DNA from 2 places in the Miniphocaeibacter halophilus genome. Region 2 is predicted to be linked to the other one. Evidence: predicted binding sites of a transcription regulator. Region 2 holds the regulator's gene; the other holds the start of a gene.
The links. Region 2 encodes HrcA, which represses chaperone genes, less so after heat shock. Its sites were predicted from a motif close to ATTAGCACTCNATANTATNGAGTGCTAAT; they were not measured.

Region 1 (15,838 bases), 210 kb from region 2:
CTTTATGTTAAAGCAAATAAAGATGATTTTCCGGAAATGATAAAGTCAATAAAAAAAGTTTTTGGAATAATCTATATTAGCCCTTGTTTAAAAGTTGAAAAAGACATTGAGGAAATGGAAAAAGGGATTGTAGAATTTGTAAAAGAAAAAAACATTACAGAGAAATCTACCTTTAAAGTAGAAGTAAATAGAGTCGATAAGAGTTTTAAACTTAAATCGCCGGAGTTAAATCCTAAATTAGGAGGGGCAGTTTTAAAACAATTTGGAGATTTATTAAAAGTAGATGTTCACAATCCGGACTTTAAGATATATGTTGATGTAAAACAAAATGTATATATTTATTCAGACAGAACTAAAGGCTGGGGAGGTTTGCCTATAGGAAGTTCTGGAAGAGGTCTTTTACTTTTATCTGGAGGAATAGATAGCCCTGTTGCAGGTTTTTTACTTGCTAAAAGAGGAGTAGAAATTTCAGCATTACATTTTCATAGCTATCCTTTTACTTCAGATAGATCTGTAGAAAAAGTAAAGGATTTAGCAAAACTGTTATCTTATTATACAGGTAAAATTACCATGTACAGTATTAATTTATTACCAATTCAAAAAGAGATTAATGAAAAATGTAGGGAAAGGGAAATGACTATTCTTTCTCGTAGGTTTATGATGAGAATAGGTGAAAAATTATCACAAAAATATGAATATGACGCCTTAATTACAGGTGAAAGTCTAGGTCAAGTTGCAAGCCAGACAATTCAAGGGGTTTCAGTAATTAATCAAGCTGTGGAAATGCCGATACTAAGACCGTTAATTGCAATGGACAAAACGGAAATAATAGAAATATCCAGAGAAATAGGAACCTATGAAACTTCCATTTTACCTTTTGAAGATTGTTGTACGGTATTTTTACCAAGAAGGCCTGTAACAAAACCTAGATTAAGAGATATACAAGCAAGTGAAAAGAATTTAGATGTAGATAAATTAGTAGATGAAGCAATAGAAAATATGGAAATATTTAAAATAGAAGAATAAGGAGAAAAACGATGAAAAAGAAATTTTTAGCACCGATAATTATTATTTTGGTTATAATTGCAGGAATAGGGTTAATGTTTATTGGACCATATAATAATTTAGTAAGCTTAGATGAAAATGTAAATAATTCCTATGCAGATGTTCAAACGGCGGTTCAAAGAAGGGCCGATTTAATACCGAGTTTAGTTAATACAGTTAAAGGCTATGCCACTCATGAGGAAGAGACTCTAACAAATATTACTGAAGCAAGAGCAGGAATTGATAAGGCGAATTCACCGGAAGAATTAGCACAGGCTAATGAAAATTTAACTAGAGCAATTAATATAGCAGTTGAGGCTTATCCGGATTTAAAGGCTAATCAAAATTTTCTTGGTTTACAAGACGAGTTAGCTGGAACGGAAAATAGAATAGCTGTAGCAAGAAAAGACTACAATGCTGTCGTAAAAACATATAATGCCAAAGTAAGAAGATTTCCTACATCATTAATAGCCGGAATAATGGGTTTTGAAAAGGCTGAATATTTTGAAGCTCCAGAATCAGCTCAAGACGCACCGGAAGTTAATTTCGACTAGGATTTTTTATGAAAAAGAAATTAGTTCTATTAGTAACACTATTAACTATTTTTATTAGCAATGTATCTTTTGCTATTCCCAATCCTACTAGTGATTTTTATGTATATGATGAAATGAAGGTTATTTCTGATAGTACTAAAAAACATATAATGAATACAAATATAGAAATTGAAGGAAAGACTAAAGCGCAAATAGTAGTGGCTACTATAGATGATTTAGAGGGAACGCCTAGTGAAGACTATGCATTACAGATGTATAGAAAATTTGGTATAGGTGACAAGGAAGAAAATAATGGAGTATTAATTTTACTGGCTTATGAACCCTTAGATGATAAATACCAAGTTAGAATAGAAGTGGGATATGGTTTAGAAGGAATATTAAATGATGCGAAAGTTGGTCGTATAATAGATGAATATATGCTTTCACATTTTGACAGAGACGATAAATCTTCCTTTGATGAAGGCCTTAAAGAAGGATTTAATGCAGTTGTTTCCCAGGTAATACAGGAATATAATATTGAAATAGAAGGAAATTACTCAGACTATGTAGAAGACTTGGAAAAAACCTCAGAAGATAATTTTTCTGTAGGCAAGATTATTGGAATAATTATTGTAATAATAGTTATTAGCTCTATATTTGGTAGCAATAATTTTAATGGTCCTAGTGGTGGAAGTAGAAGAAGATACTACCGTGGTGGTTATTACGGTGGATTTGGAGGATTTGGAGGCTCTGGTGGCAGAGGTTCCGGTGGAGGATTCTCCGGAGGAGGAGGCTCATCTGGTGGTGGAGGAGCCGGAAGAAGTTTTTAAAGGTTTAGGCAAGTATATTTTAAATATATTTGCCTTTTAATATTGTTTTATTAAAATTTTAATTATTATAGTTTGAAAACGAGAATTAAAGGATAGAATATGATAGAAATAATTGATGAATTTAAAAAAGATGATTATAATTTAGAAAATTTTGTAAAAGAAGTACAAGAGGATGAAAAATTAAGGGATAGGATTGTAAAGGAACTGTTAGGTAGTTCGGATATTAAAATTATTTTGGATTGTTATGAAATATTAAATAAGGCTAGTTTAGAAAATCCGAAATTATTTTATAAGTATTGGAAGAATTTTTATTCTTTAATAAAAAGTAGGGATTATAACCATAGAAATATAGGTTCAACATTAATAGCAAATTTAATTTCCGTTGATGAAAATAATCTTTTTGAAGAAATAGCAGAGGAATACTTCTCTCATATTAATGATGAATATTTTAAAACCTCCCAGGTATTTATAAAAAATATTACTAGGATTTCAAAAGTTAATGATAAATATATTGAAAGACTTACAGATATTTATTTGAATATAGATAACATTTGGACATACAATGAAAAACAAAAAGAACAATTAAAATTTGACCTTATAAGGTTTTTTGAAACTTTCTATGGGAAAATAGATAAAAAAGAGCAAGTTGTAAAATATGTTCAAGACCTTGCCAATAGTGTTAGTCCTAAAACTAGAAGAAGGTCAAAAAATTCCAAATTGAAAAAATATTACAAATAAGAAAAGTCTTCTTATTTGTAATATTTTTTTCTTATAGGGAAGTTTAATATATTAAGTAATAAATTTAAAAAACTGTTGCAAAAAATTCTTTTATTGCTATAATATTCTTGTAATTTAATAAATTATACAAATTGTTTAATGTATTAAGGTGGGGTTGTTATGGAAATTGGAGAAAAAATAAAAAATAGAAGAGTTTTACTAAATTTAACCCAAGAGGAATTAGCAGAAAGGGCGGAGTTAACGAAGGGTTTTATATCTCAAGTAGAAAGGGATTTAACTTCACCTTCAGTAGATTCTCTTTTTGTAATATTGGAAGCTTTAGGCACTAATATGTCAGAGTTTTTTAAAGAGGAAGTAGAAGAACAAATTGTATTTTCAAAGGATGATTATATTGAAAATATAGATGATGAAAATTTAAGTTTAATTAAATGGGTGGTTCCAAACGCACAAAAGAATAATATGGAACCAATAATTTTAGAAATAGAGCCAAAGGGTAAAAGTAAGACTTATTCTCCTAATGAAGGAGAGGAGTTCGGCTATGTTTTGGAAGGACAGATAAAACTTTTATTAAACAATAAGGAATATATTGTAAAAGAAGGGGAATGTTTTTATACAAAAGCTGATAAAACAAGGGTTATTGTTAACGATAATAAAAAGAAAGCAAAATTGATTTGGATTACAAATCCACCAAATTTTTAGGAGGTATTATGAATAATACTATTGAGTTAAAAAATATTTCAAAGAAATTTGATGATGATTTAATATTAGATAATTTAAATTTGAATATAAAACAAGGGGAGTTTTTAACCTTATTAGGTCCTAGTGGCTGTGGCAAGACAACTACTTTAAGAATTATAGCAGGATTTACAACACCGGATAGTGGAGAAGTGATTTTTGAAGGAAAAAATATTAGTAATATACCTCCCTATGAGAGAAATATAAATACTGTTTTTCAAAAATATGCTTTATTTCCAAATATGAATGTTTATGAAAATATTGCTTTTGGATTAAAAATAAGAAAAATGCATAAAAAGGAAATAGACAAGAAAGTCTCTGAAATGTTAAGGTTAGTGAATTTATCAGGATTTGAAAAAAGAAATATAGAGGCCTTAAGTGGTGGACAGCAACAAAGAGTTGCTATAGCCAGAGCTTTAGTAAATGAACCTAAAGTTTTACTATTAGATGAACCTTTAGGTGCCTTAGATTTAAAATTAAGACAGGATATGCAAGTTGAATTAAAAAATATCCAACAGAGAATCGGTATTACATTTATATATGTAACTCATGATCAAGAGGAAGCCCTAAGTATGAGTGATAAAATTGTTGTTTTAAATAAGGGGATAATTCAGCAAATCGGTAGTCCAATAGATATTTATAACGAACCGGAAAATGCTTTTGTTGCAGACTTTATTGGAGAGAGTAATATAATTGATGGAATAATGAATAAGGATTATCTAGTAACATTTTCAGATTATGAATTTAAATGTGTAGATAGTGGTTTTAATAAAAATGAAAAAGTTGATGTAGTTGTTAGACCTGAAGATATTGAATTAGTTCCGGAAGATAGGGGAATGTTAGTTGGTGTTGTTGAATCTATTGTATTTAAAGGTGTTCATTATGAAATGAATATAGATGTAGATGGATTTAAATATTTGGTACAGTCAACATTATCTAAAAATGTAGGAGATAAAATAGGTATGATAATTACTCCGGAAAATATTCATATAATGAGGAAGGTAATGTAAATGAGATTTAGAAAATTAGCCTATCCATATATTATTTGGATTTCTATATTTATTATTATTCCAATAATTATGGTTTTATATTATGCATTAAAATCCGGTGAAATAGCAGGTTTTACCTTAGATAATTTTATAAAATTTTTCAAATCAATCAATTTAAGAGTTTTTTATAATTCAATAAAAATTGCCTTTGTATGTACAATAGTATGTTTAATAATTGGATATCCTATGGCATATTGGATTTCAAAATTATCTTTAAGAAAAAGATCTATTATGATTTTACTTGTTATTTTGCCTATGTGGATGAATTTCTTATTAAGAACCTATGCTTGGATGAATATTTTAGCTACAAATGGAATTATAAATAATTTTTTAGGTTTATTTGGAATGGAGCCCTTAAATTTAATTTATACCAAGGGAGCTATTATTGTTGGAATGGTTTATAATTTCTTACCCTTTATGATTTTGCCGATTTATACTGTAATTGAAAAAATTGACAATTCACTATTAGAAGCGTCTGCAGATTTAGGAGCAACACAGATGCAAACATTTTGGAAAATTATTTTTCCTATGAGTTTACCGGGAGTAATAACCGGAATTACAATGGTATTTATTCCGGCAATATCAACATTTGAGATTTCAGCTCTACTAGGTGGTAATAAAATAAACTTAATTGGTAATGTTATAGAAAATCAATTTAGAGTAGTAGGGGACTGGAATTATGGTTCAGCAATTAGTATGGTACTAATGGCTATAATTTTAATAATTATGATGATTACCAATAAATTCGATAGTAGTGAAGAAAAAACAGGAGGTGGATTATGGTAAAAAAATTAAAGAATCTTTATATATTTTTAGTTTTTTTATTTCTATATGCACCAATAATTTTCCTAATGATTTTTTCTTTTAATAATTCTAAATTAAAAACTACCTGGAGTGGCTTTACATTAAAATGGTATGAAGAATTATTTAAAAATGAGGAAATATTATCTTCCTTTTCCAATACTATAATAATAGCAATATTAGCAACATTAGTAGCCACTGCCTTAGGTACTATGGCAGCAATAGGAATATACTATATGAAAAATTGGAAGAAATCCCTAGTATTAAATGTAAATTATATTCCTGTGTTAAATCCCGATATTGTTACAGCAGTATCTGTTATGGTTTTATTTAGATTGGTTTCAATGGAAAATGGATTTATAACCGTTTTATTGTCCCATATAATGTTTACAACACCCTATGTTGTTTTAACTATATTACCTAAATTAAAACAAATGAGTAAATCTTTACCGGAAGCTGCAATGGACTTAGGAGCAACTCCCTTTTATACTTTTAGAAAAATAATAATTCCGGAAATTAAAACCGGCATTATTTCAGGAGCGGTTCTTGCCTTTACCTTATCCTTAGATGATTTTGTTGTATCGTATTTTACTACGGGAAATGGCTTTAATACGCTTTCCGTAACGGTATATTCAATGGCGAGAAGGGGAATCAATCCTGCAATTAATGCCTTATCAACTTTAATGTTTTTAGCAATTTTAATACTTTTATTTATAGTATATAAAACTTCAAAAGACCCTGAAGATGAAAAAAATTTATAGGAGGTGTTCTTTGAAAAATATAAAAATTCTAATTATACTAATACTATCTGTTTTTTTATTGTCCGGTTGTAATAATAAAACGATAAAAGGGGAAAAGGTCTATGTCTACAACTGGGGAGAATATATTGATGAATCTGTATTAAAATCCTTTGAAGAGGATACGGGTATAAAGGTAATTTACGAGCAATTTACCCAAAATGAAGATATGTATATGAAAATAAAAGAAGGCGGTTCAACTTATGATTTGATTTTTCCTTCTGATTACATGGTTGAAAGATTAATAGAAGAAGATATGATTCAACCTATAAATATGGCCAATATACCAAATATTAAAAATATTGGCAAAGAATATTTAAATATGGAGTATGATCCGGAACAAAAGTATTCTATACCTTATTTTTGGGGAACAGTAGGAATTCTCTATAATGAAAAATTAGTTGATGATAAGGTTGATTCTTGGGAAATATTATGGAATAAAAAATATGCACATAAAATAATAATGATGGATTCTACTAGGGACTCAATAGGAATAGCTTTAATAAAAAATGGGTTTTCTATGAATAGTAGAAATCTTAAGGAATTAGAAATTGCAAAGAAGGATTTAATTAAGCAAAAACCAATTGTAAGAGCTTATTTAGTAGATGAGATGAAGGGACAAATGGTTAATAATGAAGCTGCTTTAGCGCCGGCTTATTCCGGTGATGCTATGGATGCTATGTCGGAAAATCCGGATTTAAAATATGTGGTGCCGAAAGAAGGCACAAATTTATGGTTTGATGCTATGGCAATTCCGAAAAATGCTAAAAATGTAAAAAATGCAGAGAAATTTATTAACTATATATTAGAACCGAAAAATGCAGCAAAAATTGCTGAATATATAGGATATTCTTCACCGAATACAGAGGCAGTAAAATTATTGGATGAAGAAATACAAAACAGTCAAGTAGCATATCCAGACCTATCAACTTTAGGGAAATTGGAGATATTTAAAAATCCAAGGGATATAAATTCTGTATATAGTGAAATTTGGGCTGAAGTTAAAGCAGCAGATTTTTAGAAAAAAAAGAGCCAAAAGGCTCTTTTTGTTGTATAATGTAAAAATGTATGAGAGGTGAAATATGATAGAAATTTTAAAAGCAATTATACTTGGTATTGTAGAAGGTATTACAGAGTGGTTACCAATTAGTTCAACAGGACATATAATTCTAGTCGATGAGTTTTTAAAGATGAATGTTTCAGAACAATTTATGTCCATGTTTACAGTAGTAATACAATTAGGAGCAATTTTAGCTGTAGTAGTAATATATTGGAATAAGATTTTTCCCTTTAGAAAAAAGGAAGGAAAGATTCTAGTTAATAAAAATAAAATTATAATGTGGATAAAAATTGTCATTGCTTGTTTACCGGCAGCCTTAATTATTCCATTTGATGATAAATTTGAGGAATTATTTCATAAACCTATTCCAATAGCTTTAGCATTAATAATAGTAGGTGTATTATTTATATTAGTTGAAAACAGAAATACAGAAAAAACTGCTAAAATTAATTCTATTAATGATATTACATACAAGGCTGCAATAATAATAGGTGTTTTTCAAATGATAGCGGGAATATTTCCGGGCGTATCTAGGTCTGGTGCAACAATTCTTGGTGGTATTTCCATTGGATTATCTAGAACAATAGCAGCGGAATTTACCTTCTTCTTAGCAATTCCGGTTATGTTTGGTGCAAGTTTTATTAAATTATTAAAATTTGGATTTGCATTTACAGGATTTGAAATTACCTTACTTTTAGTAGCTTCATTAGTATCATTTATAGTATCAATAGCAACTATTAAATTTTTAATAAGCTATGTTAAAAAACATGATTTTAAAATATTCGGTTGGTATAGAATAGCTTTAGGTATTTTAGTTATATTATACTTTACAGTATTACAATAAGAGGTTATAAAATTACCTCTTTTTTTCTTATATTCTATTATTTTAAAATCGATATATGGTATAATAATAAATAGAAAGAAGCGAGATTTTTGCTAATATATTTTGAAAATAAGCCTTTTTAGGCCTTATTTTTTTGATTAAAAATGGGAGTAGTAATGAATTTATTAGATAATTTAAATACAAAACAGAGAGAAGCTGTTATAAATACAGAAGGACCTTTATTGGTACTAGCAGGAGCCGGTAGTGGAAAAACAAAAGTTTTGACTACTAGAATTGCATATATTTTAGAACAAGGACTTTGCAATAAATATGAAATATTAGCAATTACCTTTACTAATAAAGCAGCATCGGAAATGAAAAATAGAGTTGAAAACTTATTAGGATATGATGTATCGGATATGTGGATTGGAACCTTTCATTCCATTTGTACAAGAATATTAAGAAGAGAAATAACCCATATAGGATATACATCCAATTTTACAATTTACGACAGGGCAGACCAAATTTCATTAGTTAAGGAAATTTTAAGAGAAAAAAACTTAGATGTTAAAGAATTTCCAATTAACGCCTTTTTATCGGTATTAAGTAATACGAAAAATATTGGAGAAGGTAGGGAATACTTAGATAATATATACAAGGACAATCCTCAACTTAAAGTATTTGGTGAAATATTTGAAGAATATGGGAAAAAAACAAAACTATACAATTCTTTAGATTTTGATGATTTGATTTTAAAAACTTTAGAATTATTTGAAACTTGCCCGGATATTGCAAAAAAATATTCAGGTAGGTTTAAATATGTTTTTGTTGATGAATACCAAGATACAAATAAAAGTCAATATAATCTAATTCGTTTTTTAACAAAAAACAATAACAATATTTGCGTAGTAGGCGATGGTGACCAATCTATTTATGGATGGCGTGGAGCGGATATTACAAATATTTTAAACTTTGAAAAAGACTTTACAGATGCAAAAATTATTTTGCTTGAACAAAATTATAGGTCAACAAAGAAGATTTTAAAAGTTGCAAATTCTGTAATTAAAAATAATGAAGAAAGAAAAGACAAGGATTTATGGACCGAAAACGATGAAGGTGAAGATGTAATATATAAAAGAGTAGGTTCGGACTTAGAAGAGGCAATTGTTGTTACAAATTGGATTGAACATTTAAAATATAATCATTATAAATTTGAAGACATGGCTATTTTATATAGAACAAATTCTCAATCTCGTATTTTTGAGGAAACATTATTAAGAGAAGGTATAAACTACCATGTAGTTGGTGGACTAAAATTCTACGATAGAAAAGAAATAAAAGATTTAATAGCCTATTTAAAAATTATAATTAACCAGGATGATAATATTTCCTTAAAAAGAATTATAAATTATCCAAAAAGAGGAATTGGGGACGCTACAATTGGAAAGTTGGAGACAGAAGCCAGCAATCTTGGAATTTCCATATATGAATTAATTAAAAGAGACATACTTCACATGGTTGCACAAGGTACAGCTGCAAAATTAAGGTCTTTTTTATTTATGATGGAAAACTTGAAAGAACAAATAAACAATTATTCTGTTTCAGAATTTGTAGAATTGGTTTTAGAAAAGTCTGAATATTTAAGTATGCTAAAGGCATCAAAATTACGAGAGGATAAAACCAGAATAGAAAACCTAGGCTCATTTATTACTGCTATTATGGATTATGAAAAAAATGCAGAAGCTCCTTCCCTAGAGGATTATTTGGCTTCAGTCAGTTTATTGTCCGATGTAGACAAAACCGATGAAGAAGGAAAGGGTGTAAGTTTAATGACGGTCCATGCTGCAAAGGGACTGGAATATAAAATTGTTTTTCTAACTGGTATGGAAGAAGGGTTATTTCCTAGTGAAAGATCTATTTATGAAAGAGATGGACTTGAAGAGGAAAGAAGATTATGTTATGTTGCAGTTACTAGGGCAGAGGAAAAATTGTTTATTACAAGCTCCAGTTCAAGAAGGGTGTTTGGAAAAACTATAATTAAGGAGGAATCGAGGTTTATTGATGAAATGAAAGATAATATTTTTGAAGAAAAACCAAAGGTTATAGTTGATACTAATTTTAGAGAGAGTTATTCTTCATCTGTTGAAAGTATGGCTGATGATTTAAGAGAGCCATTTTACAAAAAGCCAAAACAAACTAAGAAGACCTTAGAAGGAATTGACTTAAAAATGGGACAGAAGGTAAAACACAAATCTTTTGGCATTGGTACAATAGTGTCCATAACAGAAAAAAGTGATGGAGATGAACTAGTAATTTCTTTTGACGGAAAGGGTATAAAAAGATTAAATAAAAATTTAGCACCTTTGGAGATTTTATAATGGATAAAATATCTAGAATAGAAGAATTAATAAAAAGAGTTACAGAACTTAATTATCATTATTACACTTTAGATGAACCTATTGTTTCAGATAGTGAATATGATGAATTATATGACGAATTAGTAGCATTAGAAAAAGAAACAGGGTATGTAAAAGACACTTCTCCTACTCAAAGAGTAGGGGAGGTGCTTTTAGAAGGATTTGTAAAGCATAATCATATAAATCCCCTATATAGTCTAGATAAAGCTCAAACTTTTGGTGAATTGAACGATTGGGTAGTTAGATGTGAGAAAATGGTAAGTAATTATAACGCCATAAATGAGGATAAACTACCGGAATTAAAATATATTATAGAGTTAAAGTTTGATGGTCTAACAATTAATTTAACTTATAATAACGGAAAACTTCAAATGGCAGCTACTAGGGGCAATGGAACTGTAGGAGAGGAGATTTTACCTCAAGTTAAAACTATTAGATCAGTTCCTTTAGAAATAGACTTTAAAGGGCTTATGGAAGTACAGGGAGAAGGGTTAATGCCCTTGTCCGAACTTGATAATTATAATAAAAACAATGAAATACAATTAAAAAATGCACGAAATGCAGCAGCAGGTGCTTTAAGAAATTTAAATCCAAAAGAAACTGAAAAAAGACACTTAACAGCATTTTTTTACAATATTGGATACATTGAAGGAAAAGAATTTTCAAGTCAATTAGAAATGGTTGACTTTATAAAAGAAAATAAATTTAAAGTTAATAAATTTTTTAGAATAGCAAAAAATTTAGAAGAAATAGAAGAAACAATTAACTATATAGATGAATACAGAAAAACCATTGACATATTAACAGACGGTGCCGTTATAAAAATAAACGATTTAAAAACCAGAGAAGTATTAGGATATACTAATAAATTTCCAAGATGGGCAATAGCATATAAATTTGCACCTGAAGAAGTTAGTACAATCTTAAAAGATGTAGTTTGGAATGTAGGAAGAACTGGAAAAGTTACTCCATCAGCAATACTGGAACCAGTAGAAATTGGTGATGTAACAGTTCAAAGAGCGACCTTAAATAATTATGATGATATATTGAGAAAAAAAGTAGAATTAAATTCAAGGGTGCTTATTAGACGTTCAAATGATGTTATACCGGAAATATTAGGAGTTATAGATGACGGCAGGGAAACTACTCCTATTGAATTACCTACAAAATGCCCTTATTGTCATACGGATTTAATAAAAGACGGAGTTCATATATTCTGTCCAAACTCTATGAGTTGCGAACCTCAATTAGTTAGTAGACTTGTTCATTTTGCTTCAAGAGATGCGATGAACATCGATGGTTTAAGTGAAAAAACCATAGAGAAGATGTTGGATATTTTAAATGTTAGACAAATTTCTCAAATATATGATTTAACAGCAGATAATCTTTTAAAAATTCCAGGTTTCAAAGAAAAGAAAACAAATAATTTACTTACAGCTATTGAAAAAAGCAAAGATGTAAAATTGGAAAATTTCATATATGCTATTGGAATACCTAATGTAGGAATAAAGACTAGCGAAGATTTAGCTAAAAAATTTAAAGAATTTTCAAATCTATCAAAAGCAACTGTAGAAGAATTAACAGAGGTTGATGATATAGGTGAAATTACTGCAGAGGCAATTGTAGAATTTTTTCATGATGAAGAAATAGTAAATGGAATAAGAAGTTTATTATCAAAGGGAATAAAAATTGAAAATCCAAAAGAAAAATCTATTGTATCAAGTGAAAAATTCAATGAAAAAAGAATAGTAATTACCGGTTCCTTTGAAAAATATAAAAGAAAGGATCTAGAGAAAATATTTAAAGAAAAAGGTGCGAAAACAGGCTCTTCAGTTTCTAAAAATACAGATTTTGTTATAGTTGGGACGGACCCGGGAAGTAAGCTTACAAAAGCACAAGAACTAGGTGTACAAATAATATATGAAGATGATTTGGAAGAATTTATAAAAGACTAATCAAAAAAAGATTAGTCTTTTTGTTTATTTGAAATAACTTTAATAGTAGAAAATGCAAGGACTTTCCAAGAAAAATGAAGTTTAGATTGGGAGAAGTCCACTGCAATACAATAAATTAAAAAAAAACTATAATAAATAGAAATAAATTGCAATAAATTGAGTAATAGCAGCAGCTAAAACAAATAAATGCCAAATAACATGAGCATATTTTGAGTCGCTTTTATAGAAATAAGTACCACCGCTATACAATAATCCACCTAAGAGAATCCAAAAGAAAAACATAGGTGAAGTTGAATTAATAATAGGTTTAATAAAGAATACAGCAATCCACCCCATAGCTATATATAAAATAGTAGATAATCTTTTATATTTATCATATTTTCCATAAGTGAAAATTTTATAAAATATTCCGGTAAGTGCTAAAATCGAAATTAGAACTAGTAAAATTATTCTTAAAGGTCCTTCTAAAACCAAAAGAATAATTGGAACATATGTACCTGCTATAAAAAGATATATCGAGGAGTGATCTAAAACTCTCAAAATTTTTTTTGCTTTCTCATTTGTAATAGAATGGTAAATAGTGCTACTTAAAAACATGGTTATAAAGCAAGCACCATAAATGGAAAAGGCTGTTACTTTTAAAGTATTTCCTTCTTTTGCACTAGGGATAACCAACAATAATAGAAATATTATTCCTAGAATAACACCTATTCCATGGGTTATGGCATTTGCAATTTCAATTTTTGTACTGTCCTTCATTTTTTATCCTTTCTGAAATTTAAATTTGAAACATAGTTACTGCTTGTTAATAAATGATAACACTATTCTATTTAGTCATCAAATATTTATTCAATATAAAGTAAAAATACTTGAAAAAATTTTTCAAATGGGTTATTATATAATAGTAATTATTAGCAGTCAATAATAACGAGTGCTAATACGATAACTAATAATTTAAGGAGGCTTTTTAAATGATACTTAAACCAATAGGTGAGAGAATAGTAGTTAAAATGGTAGAAGTTGAAGAAAAAACAAGTTCAGGCATCGTTTTGCCTAGTTCAGCTAAAGAAAAACCACAAGTAGCTGAAGTTGTAGCTGTTTCTAAAGCTATTGAAAATAATGAAAATAATATAAAAATTAATGTTGGAGATAAAGTAATTTATTCAAAATATTCAGGAACAGAAGTAAAATTAGATGACGAAGAATATATAATAGTAAAGTTAGAAGACGTTCTTGCAATTGTTGAGTAAATAAGGAGGAGAATATAAATGGCTAAAGAAATTAAATTTGGTGTTGACGCTAGAAATGGTTTAATTGATGGTGTTAATAAATTATCTGATACAGTGAAAGTTACATTAGGTCCAAAGGGAAGAAATGTTGTATTAGACAAACAATTTGGATCACCGCTAATTACAAATGATGGGGTTACTATTGCTAGGGAAGTAGAATTAGAAGATCCATACGAAAATATGGGAGCTCAATTAGTTAAAGAAGTAGCTACAAAAACAAATGATGTTGCCGGTGATGGTACAACAACTGCAACTTTATTAGCTCAAGCTATTATTAGAGAAGGTATTAAGAATTTAGCAGCCGGTGCAAATCCAATGGTTTTACAAAAAGGTATAAAAAAAGCTGTTGATAAAGCAGTAGAAGAAATAAAAAATATTTCAATTCCGGTTGAAACTAGTGAGTCCATTGCTCAAGTAGGTGCAATATCCGCTGCAGATGACCAAGTTGGACAAATGATAGCAGAAGCTATGGAAAAAGTTGGAAAAGATGGAGTTATAACAGTAGAAGAATCAAAAAGCATGGGAACTACATTAGAAGTTGTAGAAGGTATGCAATTTGACAGAGGATATGTTTCACCTTACATGGTAACTGATACAGATAAAATGGAAGCAGAATTAGAAGATCCATTAATTTTAGTTACCGATAAAAAAATTACAAATATTCAAGACATTCTTCCTGTTTTAGAAGAAGTAGTTAAGGCAAGTAAACCTTTATTAATCATAGCAGATGATGTAGAAGGCGAAGCTATGACAACCTTAGTTATAAATAAATTAAGAGGTACATTTAATTGTGTAGCAGTAAAGGCTCCTGGTTTTGGCGATAGAAGAAAAGAAATGCTAGCTGATATAGCAATTTTAACAAATACTGAAGTAATTAGTGAAGATTTAGGTTATGAACTTTCAGATGTAACTATCGATATGTTAGGATCTGCTAGAAAAGTTAATGTTTCAAAAGAAAATACAGTAATAGTTGACGGAGCTGGTGAAGATTCAGCTATAAAAGATAGAGTTTCACAAATTAAAAAACAAATTGAAAATACAGAATCAGAATTTGATACTGAAAAACTTCAAGAACGTTTGGCAAAATTATCTGGTGGAGTTGCTGTAATTCAAGTAGGAGCTGCAACAGAAACAGAATTAAAAGAAAGAAAATTACGTTTAGAAGATGCTTTAGCAGCTACTAGAGCAGCAGTTGAAGAAGGTATAGTTTCTGGTGGTGGTACAGCATATATAAATGTACTTGATAAAATAGAAACATTATTAGATACAGTTGAAAGTGATGAAAAAACAGGCGTTAATATTATTTTAAAAGCTTTAGAAGAACCATTAAAACAAATAGCTATTAATGCAGGCTTAGAAGGTTCTGTAATAGTAGAAAAAGTAAAGGCATCAGAAAAAGGAATGGGCTTTGATGCTTATAAAGAAGAGTATGTAAATATGATTGAAGCAGGTATTGTTGACCCTACAAAAGTAACAAGATCAGCATTACAAAATGCTTCATCAGTTGCAGCTATGTTATTAACTACAGAAGCAGCTGTAGCAGATGTAACAGAAGAAGACCCAGTGGCAGCAGCTGGTGGTGGAATGCCAGGCGGAATGGGATATATGTAATAATAACTAGGGAAAGCACTTTGGTGCTTTTCCTAAGTTATAATTTTAAATATGAAATATAGTTGACATAAAAAAAATAATATACTATACTAATAAAGTATTATTAAGGGGCATAGTTCAGTGGTAGAACGTCGGTCTCCAAAACCGGATGTCAGG
Region 2 (15,838 bases):
CAGGTATGAATATTAAAATGATGTCTACGGGAAAAGAATTTGAAGTAACGGAAGTTGGTTATACTGCTCATTCTAGTGTAGTAACCGATAAGATTATAGCAGGAGATGTAGGATACGTTGTAGCTAGTATTAAAAATGTAGAAGACTCAAGAGTTGGTGATACTATTACCGATGCTGACAATCCAACTGATGAAGCTTTGCCTGGCTATAAAAAAGTAACTCCTATGGTATATTGTGGTATATATCCTGCTGAGGGTGAGGAATTTACAGCTATTCGAGAAGCATTGGAAAAATTACAGGTTAACGATGCATCATTAACTTTTGAACCAGAATCATCTGTAGCCCTTGGGTTTGGTTTTAGATGTGGTTTCTTAGGATTATTACATATGGAAATAATTCAAGAACGATTAGAAAGAGAATTTGATCTTAATATTATAACTACTGCACCATCTGTTATTTATAAAGTTACTACAAAAACTGGAGAAATGTTAAATATACAAAATCCAAGTAATCTTCCAGAACCTACTGAAATAGAGTATATGGAAGAACCAATAGTAGATGCAAATATTATGGCTCCAAAAGATTATGTTGGTGTAATAATGGAATTATGCCAAAATAAACGTGGTACTTTTATAAATATGGAGTATTTAGATGAAAAAAGAGTAAATATAAACTACACTTTACCTTTAAATGAGGTTATTTATGACTTTTTTGATGCCTTAAAATCAAAAACAAAAGGATACGCATCATTGGACTATGAATTAAAGGGTTATGAAGTTTCTGAATTAGTAAAATTAGATATATTAATTAACGGAGAACTTGTAGATGCCTTTTCATTGATTGTTCATAGTGAAAAAGCCTATGAAAGGGCTAGGATTATTGTTGAGAGACTTAAAGAAGAAATACCTCGTCATCAATTTGCAATTCCTATTCAAGCTTCAATAGGTTCTAAAATAATAGCTAGGGAAACAGTAAGAGCATTAAGAAAAGATGTTCTAGCAAAATGTTATGGTGGAGATATTTCTCGTAAAAGAAAATTATTAGAAAAACAAAAAGAAGGAAAGAAAAGAATGAGACAGATCGGTTCAGTTGAAGTTCCACAACAAGCCTTCTTGTCTGTATTGAAATATGATGAAGATTAATCTCATAGCATTGCTATGAGATTTTTTTGGAGGAAAAATGAAAAAATTAGGTATTTATATCCATATTCCTTTTTGCAAAGAAAAATGTTATTATTGTGATTTTATTACGATGCCTTACCAAGAAAAAAGAATTGATGAATATTTTTCCTTATTAGGAAAAGAAATAGATATGTATAAAGAAAAATTTAAAAACTTAAAGGATTATGAAATAGATAGTATTTATTTTGGTGGAGGTACTCCTTCCTTTGTAAACTCTAAATATATTATAAATTTAATATCACTGTTGAAAAAAACTTTTTTTATTAAAGATAATATTGAATTTACTATTGAAACAAATCCAGATACTTTAGATAAATTAAAATTAGAAGATTACCTTAATTCTGGAATAAATAGAATTTCTTTAGGAGTTCAAACTTTTAACGATAGCATTTTAAAAACTTTAGGAAGAAATCACAACTCTAAAACAATATTAAATGATATAAAAATAATAAGAGAATCAGGATTTGAAAATTTAAGTCTTGATTTAATAATGGGACTTCCAAAACAAAAGCTACGTGACATAAAAAATGATTTGAAAATTATAAAGGAAGTTTCTCCTAATCATATTTCCTATTACGATTTAATAATAGAAAAAAATACCAGGTTTAATAAATTATATAAAGAAAATAAATTAATATTACCAACTGAAGATGAAAATAGAAATTTTTACAAAGAAATTATTTCTTCATTAGATAAAATGAATTTAAAACAATATGAAATTTCAAATTTTGCAATAGAAGGGTTTGAATCAAAACATAATTTAAAATATTGGAATGTAAATGAATATTTGGGATTTGGTATTGGAGCCTCTGGCTATATTAATAATTATAGATATACAAATGAATATAGATATAAAGATTATAAGAATAAAATTGATAAAAATATTATTCCCATTCTCGAAAAAGAAAATCTAACTAGAGAAAATAAAATCTTTGAAAAAATTATTATGAATATGCGTCTTGTTGATGGAGTGTCGTTAAAGGAATTAAATACTGAATTTAATTATAATTTTATGGAAAAAAATAAAAATATAATAGAAGAATATATTAGTTTAAATTTATTGAATTTAAAAAATGATAATTTATCATTTACAGAGGAGGGTTTTAATATTTCTAATAAATTTTTTACTGATATTAGTATTTAGTATTGACAAATTTAAATATTAATACTATTATAATATTAGCACTCGACATCAAGTAGTGCTAATAAAGAATAGGGCTGAGTTAAATGAACTATAAAGACTTGGATATTAGGAAAAAAAATATTTTATATTATATTATAGAGGAATATTTATTACATCCTGAACCTGTAGGTTCAAGAACAATATCTAAAAATTCTAATCTAGGTGTAAGTGCAGCTACTATTAGAAATGAAATGAGTGATTTAGAAGATTTAGAATTACTAAAAAAATCTCATGCTTCTTCCGGAAGAATACCTTCTGAAATGGGATATAAGCTATACGTTGAAGAAGCGTTAACGAGTTTTAGAGAACAATTTACCAATTCTTCCAATACTGCACTAAAAGTAAAACGAAGCGATTTGAATATAGATGTTGAACAACTTGTTAATTCAGCTGCAGAAATATTATCCTCTATGACTAATAATGTTGTAATAACTTCTTTAGAAAGACCATATAGTATTGGAATATATCATGTAGAAATACTAAAAATCAGTAAATACGATTATGTCTTGTTAATGGTTTTAAAAAATGGAGAAGTTAATAGTTCAATTTTTAATCTTAGAAATAATATTTCAAATGAAGATCTTAAAAAAATCAATTTTTTATTAAACCATTTAATAAAAAACAGTTTAACTGTAGAAGATTTTGAAGAAGAATTTACAGAAATAATTCAAAAATTAAATAATTATTTTGATTTATTGCAAAATATTTTTAGAATTTTAAAAATTGAATTTACTAATTTTGGTAATATTAAAACAAAAATATATGGTTTAACAAATATTTTTAATTTACCAGAATATAATGATTTAGAAAAAGTTAAAAACTTTTTTCAGTTTATGGATAAAAAAGAAAACATCATTACACTTCTAGATAAGACTATAGAAGAACACGTTGAAGTGTATATAGGATCGGAAATAGGAATACCTATTTTAAATGAAAATAGTCTAATATTAACCAATCTATTTTTAAATAATTACTATATAGGGAAAATAGGGGTTATTGGACCATTAAGGATGGATTATAAAAACACAATAGTGACTCTTTATAATATATCTTGGAAAATAGTTAATATGATAGATTAAAGAGGTGATAAAGTGGCTAAAAATAAAGATAAAAAAACTAATGAAACTTTTGAATCTGATGAAAATAAAGAAAATTTACCTAACAATGAGGAAAATTCAGATGAAATTGAATCTAATGAAAATGAATTACTTGAAGAAAATGAAAGTCTTAAAAATTCATTGACAATATTACAGGCAGATTTTATAAACTTTAAAAAAAGAATAGAAAAAGAAAAATCTCAATCTATTTCTTTAGCAAATGAAGGGTTAATTATGAAATTACTTCCTATTGTTGATGATTTGGAAAGAGCTTATGAAAATAAAATACAAGAAGATGAATTTTCTGAAGGTATTAAAATTATCTTAGATAATTTTAAAGAAATACTAAAAAGAGAAGGACTTGAGGAAATAGAATCAAAAGATACATTATTTGATCACAATGTTCATCAAGCTATATTAGTTGAAAAAAATGATGAGGTAGAGTCGGGTTATATTATAGATACTCTACAAAAAGGTTACAAGTTAAATGGAAAAATTATAAGACCTAGTATGGTCAAAGTTAGTGAATAATTTAGGAGGATATAATTATGGGAAAAATTATTGGTATAGACTTAGGTACAACAAACTCTGCAGTAGCTGTAATGGAAGGAGGTACTTCTACAATAATTCCAAATGTAGAAGGTAATAGAACAACCCCTTCAGTAGTAGCTTTTACAAAGGATGGAGAAAGATTAGTTGGAGAAACTGCTAAAAGACAAGCAATAACTAATCCAAGTAGAACAATTTCTTCTATTAAGACACATATGGGAACAGATTTTAAAGTTGATGTTGATGGAAAAAATTATACACCAGAAGAAATTTCTGCTATGATATTACAAAAATTAAAAACAGATGCTGAAAGTTATTTAGGAGAAACTATTACTGAAGCTGTAATAACAGTTCCAGCTTATTTTACAGATAGCCAAAGACAAGCTACAAAAGATGCAGGAAAAATTGCAGGTTTAAATGTAAAAAGAATTATAAACGAGCCTACTGCTGCAGCATTAGCATATGGAATGGATAAAGACCATGACCAACATAAAATTATGGTATATGATTTAGGTGGAGGTACTTTTGATGTTTCCATACTAGAAGTAGGGGATGGAGTTTTTGAAGTACTAGCTACTAGAGGTAATAATAAACTTGGTGGAGATGATTTTGACAACATAATTATCGATTATTTAGCAGATGAATTCAAAAAAGAAAATGGAATTGATTTAAGACAAGATCCGACTTCTTTACAAAGATTAAAAGACGCTGCTGAAAAAGCTAAAAAAGAATTATCTTCAACTTTAAGTTCAAATATTAACTTACCATTTATTACAGCCATAAACGGAGTGCCAGCTCATTTAAATATGGATTTAAGCAGATCCAAATTTGAAGATTTAACTTCTGGCTTAGTAGAAAAAACTACAATTCCTGTTAAAGAAGCATTGAAGGATGCAGGTCTTTCCGCAAGTGATATTCAATCAGTTCTCTTAGTTGGTGGATCTACTAGGATACCTGCAGTACAAGAATCCGTTAAAAAGTTAATTGGTAAAGATCCTCAAAAGGATATAAACCCAGATGAATGTGTGGCAATGGGTGCTGCTATTCAAGGTGGAGTTTTAAGTGGTGAAGTAAAAGATTTACTATTACTAGACGTAACTCCTTTATCATTAGGTATTGAAACTCTAGGTGGAGTTACAACTAAGTTAATAGAAAGAAATACAACTATTCCAACTAAAAAAAGTCAAGTATTTACTACAGCGGCTGATGGACAAACAAATGTAGAAATTGTTGTTCTTCAAGGTGAAAGAGAAATGGCAGCAGACAATACTCTACTTGGCAAATTTACTTTAGCTGATATACCAGCTGCACCAAGAGGAGTGCCACAAATTGAAGTTACATTTGATATTGACGCTAATGGAATTGTAAATGTAACAGCAAAGGATTTAGGATCTGGAAAAGAACAAAAAATGACAATTTCTTCTTCTACTAAACTTACTGATGAAGAAATTCAACAAAAAGTAAATGATGCTGAAAAATTTGCAGAAGAAGATAGAAAGAAAAAAGAATTAATTGAAAGCAAAAATAATGCTGAATCTGTTATTTATCAAACAGAAAAAACAATTAAAGACCTAGGTGATAAAGTTTCAGCTGATGAAGTTGAAAGTGTAAATAATAAAATAAAAGATTTAAGAGATGTAGTTTCTGGTGATGATGCTGAAACAATAAAAAGCAAAACCGAAGAATTAACTCAAGAACTTTATAAAATGTCAGAAAAACTTTATAGCCAACAAGGTGCTCAAGATACAACTCAACAAAATCCTGAAGACGATGTTGTTGATGCAGATTATGAAGTAGTTGATGATGAAGAAGATAAGTAGTATTATAGATAATATTGTTACATTAATAAAGGCTCATGTTTTCATGAGCCTTTATTAATGTATTGAATATATTTATATTTTTAGTAGAATATTTAAGAAAGATATTTTGAGGTTGGTGTATTAATGAGAGATTTATATGAAATCTTAGAAATAGATAGAAACTCTTCAAAAGAAGAGATAAAAAAATCATATAGGAAATTAGCTAAGAAATATCATCCAGATTTAAATCCAGACGATGATGAAGCTCAAGAAAAATTTAAAGAGATTAATTTCGCATATGAGGTTTTAAGCGATGAAGAAAAAAAATCCAAATATGATATGTATGGTGAAGCTGCCTTTACAAATGGTGGAATGGGACCTAATGACTTTACAATGGATTTTTCAGATTTATTTGGAGATATTTTTGATATATTTGGTGGAGGTTTTTCAAGGAAAACTAGAAATCCTAACGCTCCACAAAAGGGTTCAGATATACAGCAAAAAATACATTTGACTTTTGAAGAAGCTGTATTTGGAGTAGAAAAAGAAATATCTGTTAGAAAAATGGAAACATGTGATGAATGTAACGGGACAGGTGCTGAAAAGGGTACTAGCAAAAAAATTTGTGATAAATGTCATGGAACAGGTCAGGTAAGATATACTCAACAATCGGCATTTGGTACATTTGTTAGAACTGCCACTTGTGATAAATGTCATGGAACAGGTGAAATAATAGAAAAGAAATGTCATAAATGTAAAGGCAAGGGACAAATACGTACAAATAAATCTTTAAAAATTAAAATACCTGCTGGTGTAGATAATGATTCTGTAATTAATTTACGAGGTGAAGGAAACGCTGGGGTAAATGGTGGTCCTGACGGAGATTTATATTTAGTTTTAGATGTAAAACCTCACGAATTCTTCCAACGTTCAGGATATGATATTTACTTTAAATTACCTATATCTTTTACTCAAGCAGCTTTAGGTGCGAAAATTGATGTACCTTTGTTAAAGGGAATTGAAGAGTTTGAAATTCCTGCCGGAACACAAACTGGAACAAGATTCAAGTTGAAGAACAAAGGAGTACAAATTTTAAATAGGAAAAACAATGAACGTGGTGACCTATATTTTGATGTACAAATAATAACTCCTACTAAATTAAATAGTAAACAAAAGGATTTATTGTTAGAATTTTCTAACATAACTGATGAAGATTATAGGGAAAGCAAGGGTAAAAAAAGTATTTTTGATAAAATAAAGGATAAATTCGATGTTGGAAAATAACAAGTGGTTTGAAATTATAATTAATCTACCTAAAGAATTTGAAGATATTGTATATTCTATTTTATATGATTATGATATTTCAACTTTTGAAATAATTGATTATAGGACTATGGATGAAATAAAGAAGACCAAACCATATTGGGTTGAACTACAAGACAATTTAATTCCTAAATCTAAATTTATAACTATTAAATTATATTTATCTGAATCTGAACATGATAAAAATGAAATAAAGGAATTAGAAAATTCCATAAAAAATATAAATAAATTAATAGAGTTTTATATTGATAAAAAAATAGAAGATAAAGATTGGTCTGAAGAATGGAAAAAATTTTACAAACCATTTAGAATAGGTAAAAAATAATTATTAAACCTTCATGGGAAAAATTCACACCTAAAGAAGATGATATAGTTATAAATATTGATCCTGGAATGGCCTTTGGAACAGGAACTCATGAAAGTACCTATTTATGTATTGAAAAATTACAAAGTATAGACCTGCTAAATAAAAGAGTTTGTGATGTTGGATGTGGCTCAGGAATTTTGTCAATAGTTGCTGCAAAACTTGGTTCAATAAAAGTTTCAGCAATTGATATAGATCCAATTAGTGTAAAAACTACAAGGGAGAATTCTCTTTCAAATAATACAGATAATATTATTTCTGTCTTTGAAGGTGATTTACTTAATACAATAAATAACAAATACGATATTTTTATTGCCAACATTCTTCCAAATGTAATAGTTGAATTAATACCATCGGTAGAAAAACTAATTAATAAAAATGGTTTAATAATTACTTCTGGAATAATTAAAGAAAAATCGGATTTTATAATATCTAAACTGAAAGAACATAATTTCAGTATAATAGACACTACTAGTAAAGGAGAGTGGGTTTGTATCCTAGCTGAGTATAATGCATAGAATTTTTAGAAATATTGAGGATGTTAACAATAATAATATTTTAATAGATGGAGAGGACTTTCATCATTTAAAAAACGTACTACGTATGAAAAAAGATGAAGAACTAGAAATTGTTATTAATGAAAATCTATATATTTCTAAGGTTTCAACTATAGAAAAAAATAGAATTATAGCAAATATTTCTTCTATTAAAAAGTTAAAGGAAGAAACTTTAAACATTCATCTTTATCAAGGGTTAACAAAATCTGATAAATTTGATTTAATTATACAAAAATCGGTAGAATTAGGTGTTTATAGAATAATTCCGATAATAACTAATAGGGTTATAGTTAAATTAAATAGTAAAAATATTGAGAAAAAATTAATTAGATTTAATAAAATTTCCAAACATGCTGCTTCTCAATCTCATAGAAACTACATTCCTAAAGTATATTCACCAATAAATTTATCTGATATTACTTTAGAAAAAAATGAGTTAGGATTATTAGCATATGAATCTTCAGAAAATTATGATTTAAAGGATATTTTAAAAAGTTCCAAGGTCAAGAACATTAAAATTATAATAGGTCCTGAAGGTGGATTTGATAGTAGTGAAGTTTTATGTTTGGAAAATAAGGGATTTAAAACAATATCTTTAGGAAAAAGAATTTTAAGAACAGAAACTGCTCCTATAACTATGTTATCAATATTACAATATGAAATAGGAGATATGAATAGGTGATTTATGAAAAAAGTAAGTTTTTTGACTTTAGGTTGTAAAGTTAATCAATACGAAACCGAAGCAATGATGGAATTATTTAATAATAAAGGTTATAAAATATCAGAAAATGATGAAGTGTGTGATATTTATGTAATAAATACTTGTACAGTTACAAATTTAAGCGACCGGAAATCAAGACAATTTATATCAAAAGCTAAAAGTAAAAATCCTAAGGCTATAATCGCAGCTGTTGGATGCTATTCACAAGTTAGTACAGAAGAGGTTTTAGCCATAGATGGTATTAATGTAATTTTAGGAACAAAGAATCGCTCTAGTATTGTTGAGTATTGTGAAGAAGCAATTAAAACAAATAGTATAGTCAATAAAGTTGAAGATATTAAAAATAATAAAGATTTTGAATCCTTATCCATTACTAAGCAAAATCATATGACTAGGGCCTATATAAAAATTCAAGAGGGATGTAGTCAATTTTGCTCTTATTGTATTATTCCCTATGCAAGAGGGCCAATACGTTCTAGAGATTTAAATGAAATATATGAAGAAGCTCTATTATTGTCAAAAAATGACTTTAAAGAAATTATATTAACTGGTATACATGTTGCTTCTTACGGATTAGATTTAAAATCCAATGTTTCACTAGTTGATGTTATTGAAAAAATAGCAACAATTAATAATATAAAACGAATAAGATTAAGCTCTTTGGAACCTAGAATCATAAATGATGATTTTTTGAGCAGAGTTAAAAATACAAATAAATTCTGTGATCATTTTCATTTATCATTACAAAGCGGGTCAGATAAAATCCTTAAACTTATGAATAGAAAATATGATACAAAAGAATACCTAGAAAAAGTTGAATTGATTCGCAAATATTTTCCTGATGCAGGAATTACTACAGATATAATTGTTGGTTTTCCAAATGAAACCGAGGAAGATTTTCAAGATACCTTAAAATTTGTTAATAAAGTTGCTTTTTCAAAAATTCATGTATTTAAATATTCACCAAGAAGTGGTACTAAGGCTTCTAAAATGAAAAATCAAGTAGATGGAAATATAAAAAAATTAAGGAGTTCTACTTTAATTGAAGAATCAAAAAAACTTACTAACAATTTTTTGAAGGAATTCATTGGAAAAGATTTAGAAGTTCTTTTTGAAGAAAAAACTGACAATAAAATAATTAGTGGTTATTCTACTAACTATATTAGAGTATCTACAAATTATAATAAAGAATTTATAAATAAAATAGTAAAAACTAAAATTACCGATATACAAGATGAGGGAGTTTTTGGTATAATTAACTAATAGGAGGTGAAATTAATGGATTGTATTTTTTGTAAAATTGCAAATAAGGAAATAGATTCCGATATTATTTATGAAGATGATAAAATAATTGCTTTTAACGATTTAAATCCTCAAGCACCTACTCATTTTTTGGTTATTCCAAAAAAACATATAGCATCTGCAAATTATATCGATAGTTCTAATGTTGATATTATTGCACATATTATGATGGTTATTCCCAAATTAGCAAAAGAGCTAAAAATTGATAATTCTGGTTATAGAATTGTTAATAATTGTGGAAAAGATGGAGGTCAGTCTGTAGACCATATTCATTATCATGTACTTGCAGGCAGACAATTACAATGGCCACCAGGCTAAAATTCTTGCAATTAGCATCTATATGAGTTATACTATTATAGTATTATTCTGCTCATTAAGAGCACTCTTGCAAGAGAAGAGGGGAGGGATAACCTATGGCAGAAATTAAAGTTGGTGAAAATGAATCATTAGATAGCGCTTTAAAAAGATTTAAAAGACAATGTGCTAGATCTGGTGTTTTATCTGAATATAGAAAAAGAGAACATTATGAAAAACCAAGTATTAAAAAGAAAAAGAAATCAGAAGCAGCAAGACGTAAAAAGGCTAAAAGAGGTTAATATAGTTAATTAATGTCCAGTAATTACTGGACATTTTTATTTTTTATTTACTTCTAAATTTTAGGGTATAAAATGCTAAAGGAGGTAAATATGAAAAAGTATTTTTTAATTGCTATAGTTTTAATTTTTGGATTTTGTTGTAACACAGTGTCATTAGCTAGTGATTATTATAAATCTGATTACGCAGTAACTGTAGAAAAAAATTATGAAAAAAATGAAATAAATCTTAATACAACTCCTAAAAATGTAAACCAGGTTAAATCTTTTAGTATTAAAAATAATAATTTCTTTTCTAATTTTATTAGAAATATATCAAATCCATTTGTTAGTGGAATACTGTTAATAATTTCTATAGTCGCTATAATTATTGAAATATTTTTACCTACATATGGAATAGCAGGAATAATATCTATAATCTCAATTGTACTATTTTTTGCTGGAAATTTTCTTTATGGTGATACAGATATAATAGATTTAATCTTATTTATTATTGGATGTATTCTCATTGCAATAGAAATTCTAGTACCGGGATTTGGAATCCCTGGGATTGCAGGTATAATTCTTATTGTTTTGGGAGTAATTTTATCTATGTCAAATTTATATGTTGGATTGTTATCTATTAGCATTGCCTCAATAATAGGTTTCTTAGTTCTTATTACTATAATAAGAAAAGGATATAAAAGTAAGTTGTTTAACAGGATTGTATTGGATAAAGAGATTAAATCCTATAGTTCAAAAGATAATAGGCACCTGTTAGGAAAAAAAGGTTTAACTATTACACCCTTAAGACCGTCTGGCACAATAGAGATAGACAATAAAAAAATAGATGCTTTAACTGAAGGCGAATTTATAGATAAGGGTGAAAAAGTGGAAGTTGTAAATATTGAAGGTTTTAAAATTTTTGTAAGGAGGTATTATGATTAATTTCGGTAGTTTTAGTATAATTATAATTGCAGTACTTGTATTTTTGTTTTTAATTTTATTTTTTACATTTGTTCCTGTAGGTTTATGGATAACAGCATTCTTTTCAGGAGTAAAGGTAAAAATATCAACTTTAATTGGTATGAGACTTAGGAGGGTAGCTCCAAGTAGGATTATAAACCCTCTAATAAAAGCTACTAAAGCAGGATTGGTTTTAAGTACAAATCAATTAGAAGCTCATTACTTAGCAGGTGGTAATGTCAATACTTTGGTAGATGCTTTAATTGCTGCGCAAAGAGCTGAAATACCTTTAGATTTTGATAGAGGTGCTGCTATAGATTTAGCAGGAAGAAATGTTTTAGAAGCAGTACAAGTATCTGTTAATCCAAAGGTAATAGAAACACCACAAATTTCTGCAGTTGCAATGAATGGTATAGAAGTTATTGCTAAAGCAAAAGTTACAGTAAGAGCTAACATTGACAGGTTAGTTGGAGGAGCTGGTGAAGAGACAATAATAGCTAGAGTTGGTGAAGGTATTGTTACAACAGTTGGATCAGCTAAAAGTCATTCTGATGTTTTAGAAAATCCCGACTCTATATCACAAACGGTACTTTCTAAAGGTTTAGACTCTGGTACTGCCTTTGAAATACTATCAATTGATATTGCAGATGTAGACGTTGGAAGAAATATAGGTGCTAAACTCCAAACAGACCAGGCTGAAGCCGATAAGAGAATTGCTCAAGCGAAGGCTGAAGAAAGAAGAGCTATGGCTGTAGCTTTAGAACAAGAAATGCTAGCTGAAATTAGAAAAATGCGTGCAAAAGTTGTCGAAGCAGAAACAAAAGTTCCTATCGCGATTTCAAATGCATTAGAAAGTGGTAACCTTGGTGTTATGGATTACTATAGAATGGAAAATATAAAAGCAGACACTAATATGCGTTCATCAATATCTGGTACTGATAACAGTAACGAAACCGACACCTCTAAGTAGGTGATATTATGGACATTATATTATTAATTATTTTAATTGTAGCCTTTACTATCTATAATTCAAATAAAAAAATCAATAAAGAAAAGAAAAAGAACGTTAAAAGAACTGAACCAATAAAAAACAATGAACATATTTATTCAAAAAACAAAAAAAAGAGTAAGACAAAAAATATAACCAAGGCTAAAAAAATAGAAAATGAATTGTTATTAAGAGAAAACATTAAGGAGAATATAGAAGAAATAATATCTTCTAGCATAAAATTAGATAATATTGTAGCTAGAGATACTTTAAAAGAAGATATTATTAAAGTTGAAATTTTAGGAGATATAAAAAAAGACTTTAAGAATAATCCAAAAAAAGCTTTTATTTATTCGGAAATTTTTAATAGAAAATATTAATAACTTGATATTTTAGAGGTTTTTTGCTATAATTAACATAGAAAAATAATGTTTGTTTCGGAGTGGGATTTTCCCACTCTTATTTATTTAATTAGGAGGTATGATGAATAAAAAAAATTTATTAGACCTGTGTTGGAAAGAATTTGAACCTATAGTAAATAATTTAGGATATATATTAGATGATATTGAATATGTAAAAGAACCTAAAGGCAATATACTTAGAGTTTATATTGATAAAGACCAAGGTACCATAAATATTGATGATTGTGAAAAATCAAGCAAGCTAATTAGCGATAAGCTTGATGAAATAGATCCAATTGACGAACAATACTATTTAGAAGTGTCATCTCCAGGAATAGATAGACCTTTTAAAAATAATAGAGACTACTCCAAAAATATTGGAAACTTAGTTATTGTAAAGTTTTATGCACCAATAAATGGAGAAAAAGAAATTACAGGAAAATTAATAGATTTCAACGATGAATCTATAGCAATCGAAAGAAAAGATAAGGTAACTAATTTTGACCGAAAAAAAATAGCTACAATTAGATTATCATTATTTTAATAGGAGAGACAAATGAATCAAGAATTTATTAATGCATTAAATGAAATTGAAAGAAATAAAGGAATTTCAAGCGATGTAATAATAGATGCATTAGAAAAAGCTTTAATAAAAAGCTATGAAAAAAATTTTGATGATAATGCAAATGTATCTGTTTCTGTTAGTAGAGATACAGGGGAAGCAAAGATATACTCAATAAAAACAATTGTTGAAGATGTTGATAATAAAATTACTGAAATATCTTTAGATGAGGCCCGTTTAATTAATAATAATTTAAATATAGGCGATGAGGTGACTATTGAAGTTACTCCAAAAAATTTTGGTAGAATTGCGGCGCAGACTGCAAGAAACATTGTCATTCAAAAAATAAAAGATGCTGAAAGAGAAATTGTTTATAATGAGTTTATAAATAGAGAAAAAGAAATTATTACAGGTATTATTCAAAGAATAGATCATGGTATTATTTACGTAGACCTAGGTAAAGTTGAAGGCATTGTACCTTTAAGTGAACAGATTCCTAATGAAGAATATAAGGTAAATGATCGATATAAGTTCTATATTAAAGAAGTTAAAAATACAACTAAGGGAGCTCAGGTTATACTATCAAGAACTGATACTGGATTAGTTAAAAGACTTTTAGAATTAGAAGTTCCTGAAATTCATGATGGTATAGTTGAAATATTTTCTATTTCAAGAGAGGCTGGTTCTCGTACTAAACTAGCAGTATTTACAAGAGATGAAAATATAGATCCGGTAGGTGCTTGTGTAGGATTTAAAGGGACTAGGGTAAAGGCTATTGTCGATGAATTAAATGGCGAAAAACTAGATATAATAATTTGGGATAAAGATATTAAAGTATTTTTAGCTAATAGCTTAAGTCCTGCAGAAGTATTAAAGGTATTTGTCAATGAAAAGGAAAAAATTGCTAGAATTATAGTAGATAGCGGTCAATTGTCCTTAGCCATTGGTAAAGAAGGACAAAATGCTAGATTAGCTGCCAAACTAACAAATTGGAAAATAGATATAAAGGGAACTGAACAATATTTGGAAGGAATTCAAAACAAGAACATTGTTGCTGAGTTTCCAGAAGAAGAAGAATATATTAATGATTTATTAGGTGATTTTGATGAAAACTAAAAAAATTCCTATGCGAAAATGTGTCGCTTGTGGTGAAAATAAACCTAAGAAGGACCTACTTAGAATTGTTAATAATAAAGAAGAAGGAATACTAATAGACCCTACTGGTAAAAAAAACGGCAGGGGGGCTTACATCTGTAAAGATGTAAAATGTGTTGAATTAGCTAAAAAAAATAAAAATATTAGTCATGCATTAAGTGCTGAAATTAACGAAGAAATATATAAGGAGATTGCAAATTATGTAGTAGATTCGGAATAGAGAGGAGCAACAAATATGAAAAAAATCAGAGTGTATGAAATAGCTAAAGATTTAAATGTATCTGCTAAAGAAATTATTTCTGAATTAAACAAATTAAATATAGATGTTAAAAGTCATATGTCATCAATAGAAGGTGATGTAATAGACAAAATATATAATGTGTTTTCTAAAAATAATACAAAAAAAAGTAATGTTGATAAAAATTCTAAAAATACAAGTCAAACAAAAAAATCCAATAGAAAAGAAAAACAAACTAATAAGAAGGACAAATTTACTAAAGAAAACCAAGCTAGTAAAAAGGATAAAGTTATAAAAGATAAACAAGATAATAAAAATAAAAAATTCAACAATAAAAGCCAAGATAATAAAGGCAAAAAAACTATTGTTAAAAACAAAAAAACTATTGACAGAAATAAAAATAAAAAGATTAATGAAGACCATTTTAAAAATTTACAAAAAGCAAAACCAAAACATAAGAATAAAAGTAAGGCTAAGAAAAAAGCCGCTGAAACTACAAATCTTGAGGGTATTGTAAATGTAACTGAATCTGGCGCAATAGAAATTCCTGAAACTATTATTGTTAAGGATTTTGCTGCTGCCATAGGGGTTTCTGTTAGTCAAGTTATATCTAAACTTATTCAGTTAGGTATTATGGCTTCACAAAACCAAGAATTGGATTTTGAAAATGCTGAACTAATTGGTATGGAATTTGATAAAGAGATTGTTTTAAAATCCGAAGATGAAGAAAGCATGGAGGATATTTTTGACCTAGATTACGAAGACAAGGAAGAAGATATGATACCTAGACCTCCAGTTGTTACAGTTATGGGCCATGTTGACCACGGAAAAACTTCTTTATTAGATAGTATTAGAAATACACATGTAACCAAAAAAGAAG

Region 1: the regulator HrcA is predicted to act here: its motif matches at 13,693-13,721, upstream of JFY71_RS09090 (co-chaperone GroES).

The regions. Positions count from the first base shown of each region.
Region 1 covers NZ_CP066744.1:1,820,274-1,836,111, forward strand. The annotation lists gene thiI (tRNA uracil 4-sulfurtransferase ThiI) at 1-1,026, shown strand, start outside; gene JFY71_RS09030 (LemA family protein) at 1,038-1,598, shown strand; gene JFY71_RS09035 (TPM domain-containing protein) at 1,607-2,407, shown strand; gene JFY71_RS09040 (hypothetical protein) at 2,507-3,145, shown strand; gene JFY71_RS09045 (cupin domain-containing protein) at 3,305-3,844, shown strand; gene potA (spermidine/putrescine ABC transporter ATP-binding protein) at 3,853-4,890, shown strand; gene JFY71_RS09055 (ABC transporter permease) at 4,891-5,715, shown strand; gene JFY71_RS09060 (ABC transporter permease) at 5,709-6,491, shown strand; gene JFY71_RS09065 (ABC transporter substrate-binding protein) at 6,511-7,548, shown strand; gene JFY71_RS09070 (undecaprenyl-diphosphate phosphatase) at 7,610-8,431, shown strand; gene JFY71_RS09075 (ATP-dependent helicase) at 8,587-10,788, shown strand; gene ligA (NAD-dependent DNA ligase LigA) at 10,788-12,782, shown strand; gene trhA (PAQR family membrane homeostasis protein TrhA) at 12,909-13,541, opposite strand; gene JFY71_RS09090 (co-chaperone GroES) at 13,754-14,032, shown strand; gene groL (chaperonin GroEL) at 14,051-15,682, shown strand; tRNA gene JFY71_RS09100 (tRNA-Trp) at 15,789-15,838, shown strand, end outside.
Region 2 covers NZ_CP066744.1:2,032,642-2,048,479, reverse strand. The annotation lists gene lepA (translation elongation factor 4) at 1-1,142, shown strand, start outside; gene hemW (radical SAM family heme chaperone HemW) at 1,180-2,325, shown strand; gene hrcA (heat-inducible transcriptional repressor HrcA) at 2,409-3,443, shown strand; gene JFY71_RS10205 (nucleotide exchange factor GrpE) at 3,456-3,992, shown strand; gene dnaK (molecular chaperone DnaK) at 4,010-5,830, shown strand; gene dnaJ (molecular chaperone DnaJ) at 5,954-7,093, shown strand; partial or broken gene prmA (50S ribosomal protein L11 methyltransferase) at 7,080-8,014, shown strand; gene JFY71_RS10185 (RsmE family RNA methyltransferase) at 8,007-8,735, shown strand; gene mtaB (tRNA (N(6)-L-threonylcarbamoyladenosine(37)-C(2))-methylthiotransferase MtaB) at 8,739-10,037, shown strand; gene JFY71_RS10175 (histidine triad nucleotide-binding protein) at 10,053-10,394, shown strand; gene rpsU (30S ribosomal protein S21) at 10,490-10,672, shown strand; gene JFY71_RS10165 (NfeD family protein) at 10,763-11,596, shown strand; gene floA (flotillin-like protein FloA) at 11,589-12,584, shown strand; gene JFY71_RS10155 (hypothetical protein) at 12,593-12,982, shown strand; gene JFY71_RS10150 (ribosome maturation factor RimP) at 13,083-13,547, shown strand; gene nusA (transcription termination factor NusA) at 13,560-14,681, shown strand; gene rnpM (RNase P modulator RnpM) at 14,671-14,940, shown strand; gene infB (translation initiation factor IF-2) at 14,956-15,838, shown strand, end outside.